One region of the Verrucosispora sp. WMMD703 genome, then DNA from elsewhere that is predicted to be linked to it. Evidence: riboswitches for the same ligand, from Rfam matches in the RefSeq annotation. Region 1 holds a riboswitch; each other region holds the start of a gene.
The links. A riboswitch is a leader RNA that binds a small molecule or an ion and turns the genes downstream of it on or off. The one in region 1 is predicted to bind cyclic di-AMP.
Positions count from the first base shown of each region.

Region 1 (6,984 bases):
CGGCTGGTCGCCGAAGACCCGTGCCGCCGTGGCGGCCAGTTGGGATCGCGACGAGCAGTGGATGTAGCCGCTGTCCCGGTCGAACGGTGAGCCGTCGAACCGGCCGGCGGCCCGGAACTCGGCCCATTCGCCCGGCAGCAGGATCTTGTAGATCAGCACGTCGCCATGCTGCCAGAGCGGCGGACGCGACAGGTCGGCCGTCAGTCGACGCGTACGGCGATCTGGAGGGTGTTCAGGTAGTGCTTGCGTACCGTCCCGGCCGGGCGCGCCGCGATCATCTCCCGGATCCCGTCGAACAGGGTCCGCCGCTGCCAGGGCGCGGCGGCAATATGACCGGAGTACGTGGAGAGCAGGGTCAGGTACTCCTCGGCGGTGTAGTCGCGGCTCCAGACGTAGCGGTGCACGGTCGGGTGGGCGAAGAAGCCGCTGCCCGCCATCGCCGCCACATCGGGGGCCGCGATCGCCTCGGGTGGTTTCGGGCCGCCCTGCCCGTCGCCCATGCCGACCTCGTCGTAGATCCGCTCGACCTGCCGGAAGAAGTCGTCGCCGTCCGGTGGTGACACGTGCTCGGTGGCGACGATCGCCAGGTGCCCGCCGGGACGCAGCAGTTCCGCGGCCCGACGGTAGGCGACAGCCGGGTCCAGCCAGTGCCACGAGGTCGCGGCGAAGACGAGATCGAACGGCACGCTTTCGTCAGCTTCCCACCGCTCGAAGGGCGACTCCACGACGCGCACGTCGCCGCGGCCGGCGAGTACGCGGCGCGCCACCGAGGCCAGTTCCCGTCCCGGTTCCAGGGTGACCACCTGCCAGCCGCGCGCCAGCAGACCACGGGTGGCCTGGCCGGTGCCCGTGCCGATCTCCAGCACCCTGGCCGGCCCGGTCACCAGGCCCGTCGTCGCGGCCAGGTCGTCGAACAACGGCTCCGGATAGCCCGGTCGGGCCTGCTCGTACAGCTCGGCGGCCGTGTCGAACGTGGTGGCCAGCCCCGCGTACGGCTCCTGCTCCCCCATGGTTCCCCCGCATCAGACGTCGAGGCCGATGTCACCCTGATCGTCGCATCGCCCCCACCCGCCGTTCCCACCCTCACCGCACCCACCATCAGGTCGCCGCCACGCCCACCGCCGCGTCACCCGCGCCGCCGCGCCAAGATCCGGGCAACTTCAGGGTTACTGCTGCCTCAGCCGGACTCGAAGCAGCAGCAACAGGGAAGTTGCCCGGATCTTGAACGCGACAGACCCTGCCGGAACGGCGCACTTGCTCTGCTTCACCTGGCGCGCAGGATCCGCGACGATCCGCAGGATCTCGTCCGGCGCGTACGCCACGCTCGCCGAGATCTTGGACAGGCCCTGTCCGCCGCTTGAACCCTGGCGATCGGGGTGGCAGCGGGGTTGCTAGGCGGGGCGGCAGCGGACCCAAGCTATGAAGCGGGTGAAGAGGGTGGCGGGGGCGGGGGCGTCGTGGGGGTTGAGGTGGTAGAGGTCGCGCATGGCGTCGTACATCAGGCCGGCGAGGTAGATGGACAGGCCGGGCAGGTTCCCGTCGTACTCGACGCGCAGCAGCAGCCGGGCCTGCCCGCAGGGCCAGGGTTGCCCGTCGGCGCGGCAGCACCACATCGGCCGTAACGGGGTGTGCGGCACCTCGCCGCCAGAGGCGTACGGACGCTGGGGCCGTGGACCCCGCTCGGGAGCGAACAGTCGGGTGGTGATCGCGCCCGAGCCGCCGGCGGTCACCACTGGCCTCCGTTGGCCCGCCACTGCTGCCCGGGGGTGAGCCAGCCGGGACGCCCCGGACGCGGCATCGGCAACGGCCGGGTCGGCTCCCGCATCCACTCCGGCAGGTGCGTGCCCCGCCGCCGCTGCGGCAGATCCGTCTCATGCCGACCGTGCGGTAGGTACGTCTCGTGCTGATCCTGCCGCCCTGGCGAGTGCTCCGGCAGCGACCGCCGCCCCGGCGAGTACACCGGCAGCAGCGTCGTCGGGCACAAATACCAGGCAACCCGGGTACGCACATCAACCTCCCAGTCAGCGATCGGAGGGGCCGCCCGGACGCGGGGGAAGGCGCACGGGCGGCCCCGGGACAGAACCGCCCCGTCCCCTGTGGATGGGAGCGGCCCCGTTGCGTGACAGTCTGGTGAGGACGGCACTACGGTCGGAAGGCATCGACGCTGGCCACGGTGGGGTCCGGGTGCCCCGATCCAGCGCTGGGCGGCCTCTTGGCGATCTTGACAGACCCGGTGGAGGGGACATGGAACGCGAGCAGCCTTCCGACCTGCATGAGTTGATCCGTACGCAGCTTCGCCGGCTGCGTACTGCCGCGGGCATGAACCAGGAGGAGTTCGGTAGGCGGACGAACTATTCGGCGTCCCTGGTGTCCGCTGTGGAGGTGGGCACCCGCCCGCTCGATCGGCCGTACGCCAAGCGGGCGGACGAGGTCCTGGAGACGGGGGGCATGTTCGAGGAGTTGCTGCGGACCGCCGAGGTGCTGCGCCAGCCCGCGTGGTTCCTGCCCTACCTGGAGGCGGAGCGGAACGCCCGGCAGCTCCGCTGTTACCAGCCGACGCTGGTGCCGGGCCTGCTCCAGACCGAGCGCTACGCCCGCGCGGTGATCCGGACCGACGCCGCGCTGACCGAGGCCGGGGTGGAGCGGCGGCTGGCCAACCGGATGGCCCGGCAGACGGTGCTGGAACAGGACGACCCGCCCCAGCTCATCGCGGTGATCGACGAGGTGGTGCTGCGGCGGGTCGACGAGGAGCTGAAGGAGGTGCTGGTCGAGCAGGTGCACCACCTCATGGCGCTGGCCACCCGGCCCAACATCAGCGTGCACCTGGTGCCCACCGGCGTCGGCATGCACATCGGACTGACCGGCCCCTTCATCCTGGCGAGGGGCGCGGACGGTGACTGGGTGGGTAATCTCGAAACTCAACTCGGCGGCGTCCTGGTCGACAAGGACGGCGACCTGAGTGACCTGCTGTCCCGGTGGGAGACGGTGCGCAACGAGGCACTGTCCGGCCGCCAGTCGATCGAGCGCATGAAGGATGTTGTGAAGCCATGGATCTGAACGGCGCGACCTGGCGCAAGTCCACCCGCAGCGGCGCCGGCGGTGGCGACTGCGTGGAGGTCGCCGACAACCTGCCCGGCATCGTGCTGGTCCGCGACACGAAGAACCGCGACGCCGCCACACTGGCCTTCACACCGGCCGCCTGGGCGAGCTTCGTCGGCCTGGCGAAGCAGCACCGCACGCACGCCTGACGAACCCCGAGCTACGTCGACCCGACAACCAGCATGACGTACCCGAAACGGAAGCCCTCGGCCAACGGGCCGAGGGCTTCCGGGTGCAGCGGGACGATGATCAGGCCGAGTAGCCCCGGGTGGCGGCCCAGTTGGCCAGGTCGATGGTGCTGAGCCAGTACGACGGGTACGACGCGTCCGCCGAGTCGGCGACCCTCACCAGCCGGCCGGAGTCCTTGTAGCCGACCACGGCGATGTAGTGGCCCCCGGGGAACGAGTGCCAGCGGCCGTCGGTGTCGGTGACGGAACCGGCGACGTTCACCACGACGCCCCGCCCGTCGGTGACGGCGGCGACGACGTCCGCCTGGAGCTGGTCCATCTGGGCCGGGGTGGCCGCACCGCCACGGATCATCGTGGTCTCGTACGGGTCGCCCTTGACGATGGCGTTGAGGACGCGGGTGGTGTCCTCGGCCGAGTTGGTGCCGGCGAACGTGGTGCCGAGCTGGCTGGCCAGGGCGTCCTGACTACGCGCGACACCGGCGGCGCTCAGCGCGTTACGCACTGCGGCGGGACCGCAGTAGTAGCCGTTGATCTGGGCCTGGTGGTCGTACTCCAGAACCTCTGAGGCCGGCGGCTTCGGTGCCGCCTTCTTGCTGGTTAGGTCCGGGTCCGCGGTGGCTTTCGGTGACGGCGAGGCGGCGGCGCTGGCCGGCGCGGCACTGGCCGGCGCGGCGCTGCTGGGTGCCGCGCTGCTCGGCGCGGCGGTCGTCGGCGCGGCCTCCGCCTGACTCGGCGCGACCACCGTGTCACTGCGCAGTTCGGCGGCGGCGGTCGTGGTCTGCGTGGGTGCCGGGGTGTTCCCGGTGCCGGCGAGGGCGGCTCCGGTGCCGGTGGCCAGTACGAGGGCCACGGCGGATCCGGCAACGAGCTGATAGGGGCGTTCACTGACCAGCCGGCGGAGCCGGCGGGAAAGGGTGTGCTTCACGGTTCCTCCACGGGCTGAGGGGAGAACGGCACACCGGCTCCGGCGGTCGGGTCGGCATCAGCGCGCCGACGACCGCCCGGGTGAGCGGGACGAGGCCGTTCGAGGGGTACGCCCGGAGAGACCCGGGCGGTGGCGATGACCGGGGTCAGCTCGCGGCGGTCGGGCCAGCGAGCACGGGCACCGCGGTGCCGTGGAGGCGGGGGAACAGGGGGATCACATCGGACTGCACGAGGGTTGGTACTCCTTCCGTCACCGCCGACCGGGTTAGCTGACGGATTCGGGCGGGAAGACGCCCTACCGCGGGCCGAGGCTCGCGGATTCACCCCAGTGGTGCAGTGGGTCCCCGGTTCGTGAGATCACGATTGAGCGGGTCGGTACGGCGTCGCTTCCTGCGATCGGTTACCGCACCGGACGCGCTGACACTACTGGCCGGTCACCTCGAAGCCAACCCACCCTGACCTGCTTAAACATGATCCGCTGCGGCAATTTTCGGGTATCGGAGAACTGGCGTCGCTCAATGGGACCGACGGCATTCCGGGCACCTTGAGGGAACAACCGGACGGCTGGTGGAAATCTCGACGGAGATTGCTGCGGTAATCGCCTCGCCTACGAACAGTGACCGAATTTCCGGCCCATGTGACCCAGCTCACGGAATTTCAGCCAAGCCGAGCCGGACGCCAGCGCGGGACAAGGTCGCGCCGGCCGGCGGTGACCCGACCGGAGACGGGCAGCCGGTTCGGTCGGAGTCGCTCAGCGGCCGCGTACGCCTCGGCGGAGAGGGCGCGGGCCGCCTCGGTGGCCAGTTCCGCCGCCCGCCACAGGTCCTGCTCCCGCTCGGCGGCCGATCGATAGGCGGCCAGGCGGTTGTCACGCACCACCCGAACGAGGACCACCTCCTGCTCGGCCGGATGCCGCCGGGGATCCCAGCCGGACCGGCCCGCCAGCACATCGCTGAGTTGACGGGCGGTCAGGTCGCCACGCCAGTGGGCGGCCATCGCGGCCCGGCGCAGCCAGCGCTCGCGGGCCGCGTACTCGGCCGGGGTCCGGGGGGTGCGCGGGGTCGGCAGTCCGACGACGCCGGCCAGCCGGCGGGCGGCGGCCTCCGCCTGGTCGTACGCGGCCCAGGCGCGGTCCAGTTCCGTCTGCGCCACCCGCCATGCCGTGCGGCGTCGCTCGGCGTTCTGCCCGGCACCGGCTGCCGCGACCGCCACCTCGCCCGCGTATCGGCGCAGGTCGACCTCTTCGGTCGCGGCGCGGAGCGCGTCCTCGTCGACGGGTTTCTCCACTGGCCCGGTCGGCTCCGGGCGGGCGACAAGCACGGTGAGTACGCCCAACGCCAGGACGAGCAGGACCGACCAGATGGCGGCGGCGCGTGGCACCTCGATCAGGAACTGGTAGAGAACTGTCTTCTCCATGTCGGCACCTCGGGAAATCGGTACGGCGACGGTGGCCGTGCCGGCAGCGGTTCGCGGATGGCGTTGCGGCGCGGTCGCGGCTCGTGCCGGTGCCCCTCGTGCTGGGGAGCACCGACGGCGCGGCTGGCGGCAACGGGTTGGCAGGGGCTCGGCGCGGGTGCGGCCCCGAGCGGTGCAGACGCGACGGAAGGTCGCCGGGGATCAGGCGGGCGGTGTCGCCGGGATCAGGCGTGTGGTGGGGCGCGGGCGGCCCGGACGCCCTCGACCGGGGCCGTAGGCCCCCGCGTGACGCCCGCAGCGACGCTGCCGAGCACCGTCAGCCCGGGCCGACCACAGGCCGGCGGCTGCGTCGCGGACACCCCGGTCGGGTCGGCGGCGGCCAGATCGAGAGTGGCGGACGGGTCGAGGGGTGCGGCCAAGTCCAAGGGCACGGCCAGGCCCGCGGACGCCGGTGCCACGGCGGGGTCGGCCAGCGGTGCCGGGGCGGCGGGCCGATCAGTGGGAGCCGGGTGGCCGGGCAGGGCCCAGGCGCCGAGGGTGAAGGCGGCGGCGACCGCGAGCCCGGTCAGCAGCCGCGTGGCCCAGCGCGCCAACCACCACAAGGGACGGGTGGGCGCGGCAGGAAGCACCCCGTCACGCTACCGCCACGACCGCCCCGGACGCACCAGCCACCGGGCGTGTCGAACCGCCCGGCGCGTCGCCGGGAACGTCGATACGCGCAGGTCAGGCTACCGTCAGCTCACTGTCCGTGATGGACGGTCGAGCCATGCTCGACGTCTCCGGCCGGGCCCGCACCGCCCCGGGACGCCCGCTGTCGGGGCAGCCCGTCCGCCGACGGGCCGGCCGATGCCTCGGAGCCCTCCGCGCCCGGCCGCCCGGATCGCACCGCGCCGCCCGGCGACTCGGTGCGCGCTGTGCCGCCCGGCGGGCCGGGTCGCGGCGGTCCGGACGGGGCCAGGCGACGCATCATCGGCTGTTCCACGTACCGGTGCAGCAGAGCGGCCAGCCCCAGGGTGAGCAGCAGGAATCCGATCACCGCGAGCGGACCCCACCAGCCGGGCAGGCCGGTGCCCCAGTCGCCGGTCAACCGCAGGATCGTCATGATCACGAAGACGTGCACCAGGTAGAACGCGAAAGAGACCTCGCCGAGCCAGACCATCGTGCGGGAGCGCAACGGCGAGCGCCGCCCGTGCACGTCCGCATCGGCCGCCGCGGCGATCACCAGGACGTACGCCGCCGCCAGCAGCGCCGCCCAGAACTCGGCCGGGATCCACTGGGAGGCCGCCACCCAGGTCAGGACGAAGATCAGGCTGGCCACGGGGAGCCCGGGCCCCCGCCAGCGGCCCCGCAGCATGAG
Region 1 is NZ_JBMHMM010000004.1:2,291,579-2,298,562, reverse strand. It holds gene ACN26Z_RS11110 (DUF952 domain-containing protein) at 1-159, opposite strand, end outside; gene ACN26Z_RS11105 (class I SAM-dependent methyltransferase) at 201-1,010, opposite strand; gene ACN26Z_RS11100 (hypothetical protein) at 1,392-1,730, opposite strand; gene ACN26Z_RS11095 (hypothetical protein) at 1,727-2,008, opposite strand; gene ACN26Z_RS11090 (helix-turn-helix domain-containing protein) at 2,245-3,057, shown strand; gene ACN26Z_RS11085 (DUF397 domain-containing protein) at 3,048-3,248, shown strand; gene ACN26Z_RS11080 (C39 family peptidase) at 3,349-4,212, opposite strand; cyclic di-AMP (ydaO/yuaA leader) riboswitch at 4,451-4,591, opposite strand; gene ACN26Z_RS11075 (hypothetical protein) at 4,869-5,627, opposite strand; gene ACN26Z_RS11070 (hypothetical protein) at 5,852-6,256, opposite strand; gene ACN26Z_RS11065 (acyltransferase family protein) at 6,367-6,984, opposite strand, start outside.

Region 2 (6,984 bases), 1.8 Mb from region 1:
CCTCCCTGATCGTGCTTTCCCGCTGGCGCTGAACCGCAGCTCAACGCCCTGACTGTCCGGCGCCACCGGCGGCCCGCCCGAGCGGCGGTGCCGTCGGCCTCCTAAGGTGTGCGCAGGGCAGCGTGGCCCCCGGTGCGAGATGACTCACGTTACTGCTGGGTAACCTTGCGCGTAGGCTGCACTGCATGACCGAGCGGAGCGAGGTCATCGACCGATCAGGTTGAGGTGCGGCGGCGTGGGTCGACGATCGCACCGACGCCCCGGTCGCCGAGCCGCTCGACAGGCAGCAGACCGGGAGGCCAACTCGAATGGGCAGCGTCCAGATCGTCACCACGATCCTCGCGGCCGCCATCACCGCTGTCGCGGTGTGGCTTGCGGTACGCGCGGTCTCGAAGATGGTGGCCGTCATCCGGCTGGGTCAGCCCGATCCGACCCGCTCCGGCGACAAGGTCAGCCGCACCAGGACGATGCTGGCGGAGACCGCCGGGCACACCCGGATGCTCCGCTGGAGCGTGGTGGGCGCGGCGCACTGGTTCGTGATGGTCGGCTTCATCGTGCTGTCGCTGCTGGTGCTCGAGGCGTACTTCGAGGTGGTCTCGCCGACCGGTGGGCTGCCGCTGATCGGTGGCTGGACCCTCTACGGGCTGGTCACCGAGTGGATCGGAATTCTGGGCGTTGTCGGCATCGGCGTCCTGATCGGGATCCGGCTGGCGAACCGGCCGAGTCGGGCGGGACGTCGGTCGCGGTTCACCGGCTCCACCATGTGGCAGGGCTACTTCGTCGAGGCGGTCGTCCTCGCCGTACTGGTCATGGGCTTTTTGATCCGCGGCTTCAAGGTGGCCACCGACCACTTCGAGTACCCCACCTGGGCCACCCCGCTCAGTCACGCGGTCGGTGCCCTGCTGCCAGCCTGGGACTCCGGCGTCAGCGTCGCCGCGCTCGTCAAGATCTCGATCTCGATGGCCTGGGTCATCGTGATCTCGTTGAACGTGACCATGGGTGTGGCCTGGCACCGCTTCCTGGCCTTCCCCAACATCTTCTTCAAGCGCAAGCCGGGTTCGGCCGGCTCCGGCCTCGGCGCGCTGCGGCCGATGATGAGCGACGGCAAGCCGCTCGACTTCGAGGAGGCCGACCCGGAGTCCGACCAGTTCGGCGTCGCCCAGGTCGAGCAGTTCACCTGGAAGGGTCTGCTGGACTTCAGCACCTGCACCGAGTGTGGCCGCTGCCAGTCGCAGTGCCCGGCGTGGAACACCGGCAAGCCGCTGTCGCCGAAGCTGCTCGTGCTCAGCCTGCGGGATCATGCGTACGCCAAGGCGCCCTACCTGCTGGCCGGCGGTGGCAAGGACCTCACCGGTGAGGAGAAGGCCACCGCCGCGCAGCTCGCCCATGTCGACGTGCTGGCCCTCGCCGAGGCGGCGAAGCCGCTGATCGGCGATGCCGAGGCCGGCGGCGTGATCGACCCCGACGTGCTCTGGTCCTGCACCACCTGCGGCGCCTGCGTCGAGCAGTGCCCGGTGGACATCGAGCATGTCGACCACATCGTCGACATGCGTCGCTACCAGGTCCTCATCGAGTCCAGCTTCCCCTCCGAGGCGGGCGTGATGCTGCGCAACCTGGAGAACAAGGGCAACCCGTGGGGTGCGCCGCAGAACACCCGTGAGGACTGGACCAAGGGGCTCGACTTCGAGGTGCCCCGGGTCGGCGAGGTCGAGGACTTCGAGTACCTCTTCTGGGTGGGCTGCGCCGGCGCGTTCGAGGACCGGGCGAAGAAGACCACCCGGGCCGTCGCGACCCTGCTGAACGAGGCGGGGGTCTCCTTCGCCATCCTCGGCGAGGGGGAGACCTGCACCGGCGACCCGGCCCGACGGATCGGCAACGAGTTCGTCTTCCAGATGCTCGCGCAACAGAATGTCGAGACGCTGAACGAAGCGTTCGAGGGTCGGGAGAAGACCAAGCGCAAGATCGTCGCAACCTGCCCGCACTGTTTCAACACGCTGGGCAATGAGTACGGCCAACTGGGCGGTGAGTTCGAGGTGGTGCACCACACCCAGTTGCTGGCCCACCTGGTCGCCACCGGCAGGCTCACCCCGGTGCAGCCGGTCGACGGCGGTGTGACCTACCACGACCCGTGTTACCTGGGGCGGCACAACCGGGTCTTCACCCCGCCGCGCGAGGTGCTCGGCAGCGCCATCGAGGGTGAGCTGACCGAAATGCCGCGTAACAGCGAGCGCTCCTTCTGCTGTGGTGCCGGTGGCGCCCGCATGTGGATGGAGGAGCGCATCGGCAAGCGGATCAACGTGGACCGGGTCGAGGAGGCCATGTCCACCGGAGCGAGGACGGTCGCCGTCGGCTGTCCGTTCTGCTCGACAATGCTCAGCGACGGTGTCAACGGCAAGGGTGCCGGCGAGCAGGTCGAGGTGATCGACGTGGCCAGCGTCCTGCTCCGGTCGGTCAAGCCCGAGCGGGTCGGCGGCACCGGGGACAGCACGCCGGTGGCCGGTTGACCGCCTTCAACGCACCGGGCGGGCGGCACCTCAACCAGTGCCGCCCGCCCGGTTTTTAATTGACATGCGTAACTGTAACGAATTGGTCGACACCCTTTGTATGCGTACCGTCGCGCAAAGGTGAATGAGCCGTTGGTCGCCTTGATTCCCCACCTACCGTTCCCTAATGTTGGGCACCGACCGCCATGGGTCGTCTGTCCCCGCCCCTTACCGCTCGCGGGACGCCCGGTGGTCGGCTGCAAAGGAGACGCTGCCGGTGGCAACCATGCCCCTCCATCGTCGTGCGCCAGGGCGATCTCGTCCGGGTGGCCTGCGTAGGGCCGCCCGTGGGCTGGTCGTCCTCGTCGCCGCCGCCGCGGTCGGTGCCGGCCTGCTCGCCGCCCCCGCGTACGCCGAACCCTCGGTCGACGAGATCGAGGCCCAGATCGACAAGCAGTGGGAGAAGCTGGAACCCACAATCGAGCAGTACAACAAGGTGCGCTCCCAGCTGCGGGTCAACAAGCAGAAGTCGAAGAGCCTGGAGAAGAAGATCCAGCCGCTGGCTCTGGAGACCGAGCTGGCGATGAACCGGGTCGCCGATCTCGCCTCCCGGTACTACATCACCGGCCCGTCCAAAGAGATCGGTGTTGTGCTGCTCAACTCCAAGCCGAACGAGCTCGGCGAGCAGATGGCCTTCCTTGACCGACTCGCGTCGCAGGAGCGCCGCGAGCTCGAAGGCGTCATGAAGATCCGCAAGAAGTACGACGACCAGAAGGCCAAGCTCGACGCCCTGATCGCCGACCAGGAGACGAAGGCGAAGCAGCTGGCGGCGAAGAAGAAGCAGATCGACGCCGAGATCAAGCGGCTCGAACGGTCGCTGCCGGTGACCACGGTGAAGACCACCAACTGCCCGACCATCAACGGTGTGGTCAGCGATGCCGCTCGCACCGCCATCCGTACGGCATGCGCCCAGGTCGGCAAGCCGTACGTGTGGGGCGCCACCGGCCCGAACTCGTTCGACTGCTCGGGTCTGACCCAGTACGCCTACCGGGCTGCCGGCATCTCGCTCACCCACTTCACCGGCGCACAGTGGAACGAGGGCAAGGCAATCTCGCGGTCCGACGCCCGTCCGGGTGACCTGGTCTTCTTCTTCAGCGACCTGCACCACGTGGGGCTCTACCTGGGCAACAACCAGATGGTGCATGCGGCCCGAGCCGGTAAGCCGGTAAACGTCTCGCCGATCACGACCATGCCGCTCGCCGGTTTCCGCCGACCCGGCTGAGCCGCCACCAGCGCCCGCTGAGCGGTCGCACAGGATCTCCCGAGGGTCCCCGGTCAAGTCGACGGGGGCCCTCGCCATTGTCGGATGTCAGCACCCACAGTGACGGTGTGGTTGTGTTGCGTATCGACGCTGATCGTCCCTACGCTGGGTAATCGTCGACCGCTGGCAGGTCCGTCCATCCGGGGCGGTAACGGTCCGACACCGCCGAATCGCTCGTGAGCGAGCCGGGAACCAGGTACCCGGGGTGAATCCGTGCGGGGCACGGTAGGGCGCCCCTTCTCGCCCGAACCCGTCAGCTAGGCCCTGTGTCGAAGTCCTCGGTCGAGCCGAGGCGGAGTCCAGACTCCGACACAGGGCCTGACCCGGTAGGCGGTATGGGAAGAAGGAGTGCTGAGCCCGGTGGCAGACCATGCCCCGCGGCCGCCGTCACCGCGTCCGGAATTGCCCGGCCGGCCGACGGCAGCGCCGCGTTTCCGCTGGTACCGCTGCATCCCCGCCGCCCTGGCCGCGACCGCCGTGATGTTGACCGGCGGTGCGGCGGCGGCCTGGGCCGACCCCACGGTCGCCGACATCGAGCGCCGGATCGACGAGGACTGGAACCGGCTCGAACCCGTCATCGAACAGCACAACGCCACCCGGCAGGACCTGGCCGGCAAGCGGCGGGAGGCGGACGCGCTGGCCGCTCGGATCGCGCCGCTGCAACGCCAGGTGGACCAGGCGATGGACAGGGTCGGCAAGCTCGCTGCCGGCGCGTACAAGGGCGAGCAGGTGCGGGCCGTCAACGCGCTGCTGGGCAGCCGGTCGCCGGGCGAAGTCGTCGAGCAGCTCGGCCTGCTCGACCGGTATGCGCGCGTGCAGCAGCAGGACGTCCGGCACGCGAGTGAACTGCGCGACGAACTCGCCGCGGCCAAGGCCGGGCTGGACCACACCATCGATCAGCTCGCCCACACCGAGGCCGACCTCGCCGACAAGCGGCGACGGATCGACGCCGAAATCGACCGGTTGCAGCGGCTCCGGCTACGGGCGTACGGCAAGGGTGGCGGTGGCCCGCTGCGGCCGGCACCCTGTCCGGCCAGCTACCCCGGCGGACCGGCCGGTGAGGCGGTCACCTTCGCCTGCGCCCAGATCGGCAAGCCGTACTCCTGGGGCGCCGAAGGCCCGAACGCGTACGACTGCTCCGGGCTGACGCTGGCCGCATGGTCGCGGGCCGGTGTCGCACTGCCGCACAACGCGGCCAGGCAGCGCCGGGTCACCGCGTCGGTCAGTCGCGGCGCACTGCGCCCCGGCGACCTCGTCTTCTACTACCGGGACCTGCACCACGTCGGCATGTACGTCGGTGGTGGCTGGGTGGTGCACGCCTCCCGGGCGGGTCAGCCGGTCAAGATGAAGCGACTGGACAGCGGCCCGGTGCACAGCTTCGGCCGGCCGGGCTGAGGCTTCGGAGCGTACGACGTCGGGCCCTTACGGGTGCGGCGGTCGCGGCACGGGCAGTGAATCATCGCCCGCAGCGACCCTGCGGTGTCAGCGGGTGGGCCAGGTGCGCCAGCTCTGCCAGGCGCGACTCGGCGTCGGGCCGCGCTGGCCCTGGTAACGGGAACCGTAGACGGCCGAGCCGTACGGGTGCTCGGCCGGCGAGGAGAGCCGGAAGATACAGAGCTGCCCGATCTTCATGCCCGGCCAGAGGGTGATCGGCAGGTTGGCCACGTTGGACAGCTCCAGGGTGACGTGACCGGAGAAGCCGGGATCGATGAAGCCGGCGGTCGAGTGAGTGAGCAGGCCGAGTCTTCCCAGGCTGGACTTGCCTTCGAGGCGGCCGGCGAGCTGGTCGCCCAGCGAGATGACCTCAAGCGTCGAGGCGAGCACGAACTCGCCCGGGTGCAGCACGAACGCTTGGCCGTCGGGCACCTCGACGGCGGAGGTGAGGTCGTCCTGTCGGGTCGCCGGGTCGATGTGGGTGTAGAGGTGGTTGTTGAAGACCCGGAACAGTTTGTCCAGTCGTACGTCGATGCTGGAGGGCTGCACCAGCGTGGGCTCGAACGGTTCGAGCGCCAGGGTGCCCGCCTTGATCTCGGACACCAGGTCACGGTCGGAGAGCAGCATCGCCACACCATAGCTGCCGGTATGTGACACGCGTGTCGGACTACCCGCTTCGAACGTGTGTTCGATAAGATGTCGGCATGGCTTCCTGGACCGAATTCGCCGCTGACGAGCCTCGACTCGCCGACGGGATCCGCCTTCTCATGCAGCAGTACGGCCCCGGCTTCGGCTACCTGGCCACGGTTCGTGCCGACGGCGGGCCCCGGGTGCACCCGGTTTCTCCGGTGATCACCGACGACGGTCTCTACTGCTTCGTGATCGACTCACCGAAGCGGCGCGACCTGGAACGCGACGGTCGTTACGCGCTGCACTCGTTTCCGCCGGAGGAGAGCGACGACGAGGCGTACGTCGCCGGACGCGCCCGGCCAGTCACCGACGACGCCACGGTCGCCCGGTTGGCGCTCGCCGCGCGGGCCGCCCCGCACGCCGACTGGCGCCTCTTCGAGTTCACGGTCGACGTGGCAATGCTGGCCCGGCGCGAGCAGTCGGTGGGCGGGCCGAGCGAGTTGGCGTCCAGCCCGGCGGTCCAGGTCTGGCTGGACCCGGCCGGTGTCGCGCCTCAGGCCGTACGCCCGGTGCCGGCCCACTCCGGGAGGCATCACCGCCGCGCCGCCTGACCCACATGCGCAGGTGCCGGCCCCGTCCGACGGAGCCGGCACCTGTGGTACGCGGTGCTGCGCTGGTGCTATGCCGCGCGGTAGGAGTTCCAGGCGTTGATCATGCGGGTGGCCTGGCCGGGGGTGAACTGGTACATACAGCCGTCGTACGAGTAGTCCATGAAGTTGGTGATCGGGTCGAGGCCCTGGCTGGAGCAGGTGTCCCGGCCGGTCGGGCAGCCGCTTGCCGGCGAGGCTTCGGCCGGGGTGTCCCCGACCTGGTCACCGCTGCCCGAGCAGCCACCCTGGAACGTGTGGTAGAGGTTCAGCCAGTGGCCGACCTCGTGGGTGCCGGTGTCACCCTGGTTGTAGTTGGTGGCGGTGCCACCGGGCAGGGATTCGCTGAGCACGACCACGCCGTCCATGACGTTCAGGTTGCGCTGCGGGAAGGTCGCCCAGCCGAGCAGGTTGTTGCTGAGCGCGCCAAGGTAGATGTTGAGCGTCGACTTGCTGCCCTGACGCAGTT
Region 2 is NZ_JBMHMM010000004.1:465,141-472,124, forward strand. It holds gene ACN26Z_RS02700 (cell division protein CrgA) at 1-32, shown strand, start outside; gene ACN26Z_RS02705 ((Fe-S)-binding protein) at 309-2,504, shown strand; gene ACN26Z_RS02710 (NlpC/P60 family protein) at 2,755-3,765, shown strand; cyclic di-AMP (ydaO/yuaA leader) riboswitch at 3,958-4,091, shown strand; gene ACN26Z_RS02715 (NlpC/P60 family protein) at 4,165-5,199, shown strand; gene dcd (dCTP deaminase) at 5,287-5,865, opposite strand; gene ACN26Z_RS02725 (pyridoxamine 5'-phosphate oxidase family protein) at 5,943-6,479, shown strand; gene ACN26Z_RS02730 (zinc metalloprotease) at 6,548-6,984, opposite strand, start outside.
Region 2: it holds a riboswitch for cyclic di-AMP, as region 1 does, so the genes downstream of both, ACN26Z_RS02715 (NlpC/P60 family protein) here and ACN26Z_RS11080 (C39 family peptidase) in region 1, are expected to answer to the same signal.

Region 3 (6,984 bases), 2.9 Mb from region 1:
CGCTGACGAAGCGCCGGTTGCCGGCGAGCAGTTCGGCCAGGGCCGCGCGCGGCGTGCCCCCGCGGGCCTGGCCGGCCAGCGCGGAACCGGCGGGTACTCCCCCCGTGATTGCCATGTCCTCAGCCTGGCCGGGCCGTTGCCCGGGCGGAGCCGATCGACGAGATCTTCTCAACAGCCCGGTTGGCGTGTTGTCATGACGGGTAGCCGGTGTTACCACCGGGTATCCCCGGTGTTACGCATCCGTGCGCCGTGGGGAGGTGGCGATGCCGGAGCCGACCGAGGTACGGCTGGGCGACGACGTACGCCTGCACGTCGAGATTGCCGGGCCGGTCGACGCCGAGGTGACAGCCGTGCTGCTGCACGGCTGGACCCTGGACGGGCGCAGTTGGCACCGGCAACTGGACGCCCTCCGCGAGACGTTCGGCTCGGTCCGGGTGGTCACCTACGACGCGCGTGGGCACGGTCGGTCCAGCTGCATGGCGCTGCCCACGGCGACCCTGGCCCAACTGGGCGACGACCTGGCCGCGGTGCTGGACGCGGTGGCGCCCACCGGCCCGGTGGTGCTGGTCGGCCACTCGATGGGCGGCATGACGATCATGGAGTACGCGCACCGCCACCCGGACCACTTCTCCCGACGCACCGCCGGTCTGGTCTTCGTCTCCACCACCGCCGAAGGGCACACCCACACCGTCTACGGCCTTTCTCCCCGGATCGCCCGGATCATCCGGCTGGCCGAGACCACCGGCGCCGGGGTTCTCGCCCGCTGCGGCGCCTGGCGACCGCCTCGCGCCCTGTTGCGCGCGCTCCGACCGAGCATCCGGTGGATGCTGTTCGGGGACAGCTGCGACGCCACGGACATCCGGCTGGTCACCTCGGCGGTGGCCCGCGCCTCGCTGCGGTCGATCGGCGGGTTCCGCGCCTCCATCGGCACCCAGCACCGGCTGGCCACGCTCACCGCGCTGGCTCACCTGCCGGCGGCGGCGCTGGTCGGCGACCGGGACCGGCTCACCCCGCCGCCGTGTGCGCAGTCCATCGCCGCCGCGCTGCCCGCCACCGAGCTGACCGTCTGCCCCGGTGCCGGACACATGTTGATGATGGAGCGTCCCGAGGAGGTCAACGCCGCCCTGGCCGGCGTGTTGCGCCGGGTCCTGGACGACCTACCGACCCAGCGGCGCGTCCACGCCTGACCGTCCCGCCCAATGCCGTTCCGCCCAGCTCGGCGGCGGGGCGTAATCTCGTGCGGTTGGCCAGGCGGCGTCACGAGGAGAGCGAGCGGTGGATCAGAGCACCCTGGATCAGGAGATCGCCGCCGAGCAACGGCATCTCGACCGGGTGTACGCGCGACTGGCCGAGCTGCGCCGATCGGCAGTGCGCGCGGAACGGGAGGGCTACCGGCTGGCCCGGGTCGGCAACTTCGGTGCGCTTGTCGAACGCGACGCGATGGTCTTCCACGCCGCGCAGCGACGCCATGTGCTCGACGCCGAGTACGAGGGGTTGGTCTTCGGCCGACTCGACCTGCGTGACGGGCAGACCCTGTATGTCGGGCGACTCGGTATCCGCGACGAGGACGCCACCACGCTTGTGGTGGACTGGCGGGCCCCGGCTGCCGCCGCCTTCTACCGGGCGACCCCGGCCGAGCCGCTGGGCGTCGTCCGGCGTCGGACGATCCAGTCCAGCGGGGAGCGGGTCACCCGGATCGAGGACGACCTGCTGGACCCGGACGCGGCCCCGACGGACATGCCGGTGGTCGGCGACGGCGCGCTGCTGGCCACCCTGTCCCGGACCACCGGCCGGGGCATGCGGGACATCGTGGCCACCATCCAGCGCGAGCAGGACGAGGCGATCCGCTCCCCCGGCTCGGGAGTGACCCTCGTCTCCGGCGGCCCGGGCACCGGCAAGACGGCGGTGGCGCTGCATCGCGCGGCGTACCTGCTCTACGCCGACCGCAGCCGGTACGCCGGAGGCGGCATCCTGGTGATCGGTCCCTCCTCGGTCTTCGTCGAGTACATCGCCTCGGTGCTGCCGTCGCTGGGCGAGGACACCGCCACCCTGCGCTCGCTGGGCACCCTGTTTCCCGGGGTGGTGGCCACCCGCACCGACCCGCCCGAGGTGGCGGCGATCAAGGGCTCGCTGCGAATGCGCCGGGTGCTGGAACGGGCGGCCCGGGACGCGGTCCCCGACTCCCCGACCGAGCTGCGCCTGCTGTACCGGGGCACGTTGCTGCGGTTGGAGCGGGCCGAGCTGGACGCCATCCGGGACCGCGCGCTGCCCCGCGGCGCCCGCCGCAACGAGGTGCGTCGGGCCGGCTTCGACGGCGTGCTCGCCGCGCTCTGGGCGCAGGCTCGCCGGCTGGGCATCGCCGGGTTGCCCGAACAGCGTGCCTTCGAGGACGAGCTGATCGACCGGACGGACTTCCGCGAGTTCCTCAAGGCGTGGTGGCCCCGGCTGCATCCGCGGCACGTGCTCGCCTGGTTGGCCGAACCGCAGCGGCTGCGCCGGTACGGCGGGGGCCTGCTCTCCGGTGCCGAGATCCGGCTGCTCGGTGCGGCGTACCGGGAGCTGGCCACGGACGGGCCGACCGTGGCCGACGTCGCGCTGCTGGACGAGTTGGACGCGCTGCTCGGCAAGCCGATGCGTCCCGCCCGCCCGAAACGGGACCCGTTCCAGCTGGCCGGCGGGGTACGTGAGCTGAGCACCGCTGCCGACCGGCAGCGGGCTGCCCGGCAGGCCGCCCGGGAACGCCCTGAGGACTACCGCGACTACGCCCACCTGGTGGTCGACGAGTCCCAGGACGTCTCACCGATGCAGTGGCGGATGGTGGGCCGGCGCGGGCGGCTGGCGTCCTGGACGGTGGTGGGTGATCCGGCGCAGACCGCGTGGACGGGAGATCCACAGGAGTTGGCCCGGGCCCGCGACCAGGCGCTGGGGCGCCGCCGCCGGCACCGCTTCACGCTCACCACGAACTACCGCAACTCGGCGGAGATCTTCGCGGTGGCGGCGGCCGAGATCCGGCGGGCGTACCCGGATCTCGCGTTGCCCACCGCGGTCCGTTCCACCGGGATCGATCCACTCCAGCTCGAGGTGCCGGCGCCCGAGCTGGAGACCACAGTCGTGACAGCCGCCAGCGCCCTGCTCGGCGAGGTCGAGGGGACCGTCGGCGTGATCACTCCGGTGCCCCGACGGGACCAGGTCGCGGCCTGGCTGGGGGCGCTGGGCGGGCAGCGGTTGCAGGTGGTGACCAGCCTGGAGGCCAAGGGCATGGAGTACGACGGTGTGGTGCTGGTCGCCCCGGCGGAGATCCGGGCGGAGCCGGGCTCCGGTGTCCGTACCCTCTACGTCGCCCTGTCCCGGGCCACCCAGCGGTTGACCACCGTCGACCCGGCCGGGTGAACCCGAGCACCGCGACCCGCCCGACGATTGCATACATAGCGATGTTGGCATAGCTCCGTCCCCGGTCCGGCGGACGACGCAAGGTGTCTGGGTGGGCGCCGGCCATGACCACCACCACGCTGCGGTGTCGAACGCCGCCCACCGCCACTCCGGCCGGCTGTGGGCAGCGTTCGCCCTGCTCAGCGCGCTGATGGTGATCGAGGCAGGCACCGCTCTGCGGACCGGTTCGCTGGCCCTGCTCTCCGACGCCGGGCACATGTTCACCGACGTGTTGGGCATCGGGATGGCCCTCGCGGCCGTGGCTGCCACCCGTCGGGCCGACACGGACCCGCAACGCACCTTCGGGCTCTACCGACTGGAGGTGCTCGCGGCCCTGGCCAACGCCGTACTGCTCTCCGGCGTCGCGGTGTACGTGCTGGTCGAGGCGGTACGCCGAATCGGCGATCCGCCCGAGGTGCTCGCCGGCCCGGTCCTGGTGGTGGCCGCACTCGGCCTGCTCGCCAACGTCGCCGCGTTCGCCCTCCTGCGTCCGGGGGCGCGGGAGAGCATCAACCTGCGCGGGGCGTATCTGGAGGTGCTGGCGGACCTGCTCGGTTCGCTTGGCGTGATCGCGGCCGCCCTGCTGATCGCCGTGACCGACTGGTGGTGGGCCGACCCTCTGGTGGCCACCGCGATCGCCACGTTCATCCTGCCCCGGACGTGGCGCCTGGGCCGGGCCGCGGTACGCATCCTGGTCCAGGCCGCTCCGGAACACCTTCAGGTCACCGCGGTGTATGACCGGCTGGCCGCGGTGCCGGGCGTGGCCGGCGTCCACGACCTGCACGTCTGGACGTTGACCTCCGGCATGGAGGTCGCCTCGGCGCACCTCACCGTCAGACCGGGCGCCGACGTCGGCGCCGTGCTGGCGGCGGCCCGCTCGGCGCTGCACGAGGACTTCCAGATCGAGCACGCGACCCTCCAGATCGAGCCGCGGTCGGATCCCGGGCACTGCGGGGCGGCGCAGTGGTGACCGGAAGAATCAGAGAAAAGGGGTCATTGTCCGCTTTTGGTCTGTTCTACTAGTCAACAACTGAACACCAGCAGTAACAGCAGCTGCACCGGTCACATGGGCACCGGTAGGCTCGGACCCGGCCTCCGCCAGGCGGCACCCACAGGTGCCGGCGGCGGCCGCCGCCTAATCGCCCGCCAGGGCGAACCGGGGAACCAGGTTCCTGGGGTGTATCCGCGTCAGCGGTAGGGATCTTCCGTCCCGAACCCGTCAGCTAACCCGGTCGGCGGCTGACGGAAGGAAACGTGCATGCCAGCAGTGGCAACGGTAAGACCGGCCGCCCGTACGGCGGCCCTGATCGCCGCCGCGCTCGCCCTCACTCTCGGCGTCGCGCTGGCCCCCTTCACCCCCGCCGCCGCGGCATCGCCGCCATTGCGGGCGGCTGCCCCGGGCGACGTGGACGACGAGGGTGGCACCCCGGCGCTGCGGGCCCAACTGGAGGCCGCCAGCAAGGGCTACCTCGACGCCAAGACCGCACTCGACCGCTCGGTCAAGCGCCAGAAGAAGCTTGCCGAGCAGCTCAAGACGACCGAGAGTCAGGTCGCCGAGCGGGGCACCAAGGTCGCCGAGATCGCCGCACAGGCGTACCGCACCGGGCGGCTGGGCGCCGCGTCGGCTCTGCTCAACAGCGGTTCACCGGCCGGCTTCATGGACCGGGCGGCAGCGCTGGACGCGGTGGCTGCCAACGAGGATCGCGCGCTGCGTGAGCTCCAGGTGGCCCGGGACGAGGTCAGCGCCACCAAGCAGGCCCTGGACGTGGAGATCCAGGAGCAGCGCAAGCAGGTGGCCGTGATGGCCAAGCGCAAGGACCAGGCCGAGCGGGCGTTGACCGTGGCCATCGAGCGGGACGAGGCGGCCGAACGGGCCAGGGCCGCCGAGCGGGCCGCCCGGTCACCGTCGCGGAGCAGCGGGTCGAGTCCCACCGCCAAGCCCGCTCCCCGCAACTCCGACGGGTCGTGGCCCTCGGAGTCGTGCAGCGTCAACGACCCCACCCCGGCCAACGGCTGCATCACCCCACGCACCCTGCATGCGCTGAAGCAGGCCAAGTCGGCTGGCTTCACCCGGTACGTCTCCTGCTACCGCTCCGGCGGCTCGGGCGAGCACCCGAAGGGTCGGGCCTGCGACTTCGCCGCCCAGAAGAACGGCTTCGGCGGGGACGCGACCGGAGGCGACCGGACCTACGGCAACAACCTGGCGGCGTACTTCGTCAAGAACGCCGACCGGCTCGCGGTGCTCTACGTGATCTGGTACAGGCAGATCTGGCTGCCCAGCAGCGGCTGGAAGTCGTACAGCGGCGCCCGGGGTGACCCGTCCAGCGACCACACCAACCACGTCCACCTGTCGGTGTACTGACTTCCTCGTCGCGCCGGGTGAACTGCTCTTCACGAGCGGTTCACCCGGCGCTGCGTTTCACCGTTGGCCGGCGGGGCACCGTCCCTTCGGCGCGCATCGACGCGCCTCCTTGGTTACCGTCGTACCAGGAAGCGGTATTTGTCCGCTAACGGGAGGAACGCCATGAACGAGCGAATCGCCAGGCCCGGCGGCGGTACGGACAACGGGGAGCGGTCATGACCGGCCGCGTCATGATCTTCGCACCGACACCGCTGCTGACCGTGACCATCGACCAGCCGAGCGACGCACCCGAGTTGCACCTGCACCCGGGCGGGCAGGGGGTGTGGCAGGCCAGGATGGTGCTGTCCCTCGGCGTCGACGTGGTGCTCTGCGCGGCGCTCGGCGGCGAGGTCGGGCAGGTACTGCAACCGTTGCTGGTAAGCGAGGGAGTCGACCTCAAGGTGGTGGCCCGCGACTCCGGCGGCACCGGCGGGTACGTGCACGACCGCCGCGAGGGGACCCGCCAGGAGATCGTCGACGTCATCGGCCAGCCGTTGAGCCGGCACGAGTTGGACGAGCTCTACAACCTCGCACTCGGCGAGGGCCTGCGCGCGCCGGTGAGCGTGTTGAGCGGGCCCAACCATCCGTCCCTGGTCCCCGCCGACCTCTACCGGCGCTTCGCGGCCGATCTCGGTGCCAACGGTGGCCGGGTGGTGGTGGATCTCTGCGGCGAGCACCTCGCCGCCGTCCTGGAAAGCGGTGTCTTCTTTCTCAAGGTCAGCCACGAGGAGCTGATCGCCGACGGGCGGGCCGACGGCGACGACGAGGAGGCGCTCACCCGCGCGATGTACGACCTGCACGCCTCCGGCGCCGAGAACGTGGTGGTCAGCCGGGCCGACAAGCCCGCGTTGGCGCTTGTCGACGGCGAGGTGTTCGAGGTGCGGATGCCGCGGCTGGAGGCCGCCGACCCGCGCGGGGCGGGCGACTCGATGACCGCCGGGGTGGCCGCCGTGGTGGCCCGGGGCGGCGACGTCCGCACGGCGATCCGTACCGGCGCGGCGGCCGGCGCGCTCAACGTCACCCGACACGGCCTCGGCACCGGCCGCCTCGACTCGATCAACGGCCTCGTCGACCGGGTCCGGTTGGAACCGGCGGGCAGCCGTCCCCAGGAGCGGACCACCCCCGACGAACTGGCACAACGGGCGGGTGGCCGA
Region 3 is NZ_JBMHMM010000004.1:5,205,586-5,212,569, forward strand. It holds gene ACN26Z_RS24110 (carbonic anhydrase) at 1-115, opposite strand, end outside; gene ACN26Z_RS24115 (alpha/beta fold hydrolase) at 264-1,187, shown strand; gene ACN26Z_RS24120 (HelD family protein) at 1,276-3,390, shown strand; gene ACN26Z_RS24125 (cation diffusion facilitator family transporter) at 3,482-4,399, shown strand; cyclic di-AMP (ydaO/yuaA leader) riboswitch at 4,552-4,683, shown strand; gene ACN26Z_RS24130 (coiled-coil domain-containing protein) at 4,688-5,791, shown strand; gene ACN26Z_RS24135 (1-phosphofructokinase family hexose kinase) at 6,007-6,984, shown strand, end outside; gene surE (5'/3'-nucleotidase SurE) at 6,984-6,984, shown strand, end outside.
Region 3: it holds a riboswitch for cyclic di-AMP, as region 1 does, so the genes downstream of both, ACN26Z_RS24130 (coiled-coil domain-containing protein) here and ACN26Z_RS11080 (C39 family peptidase) in region 1, are expected to answer to the same signal.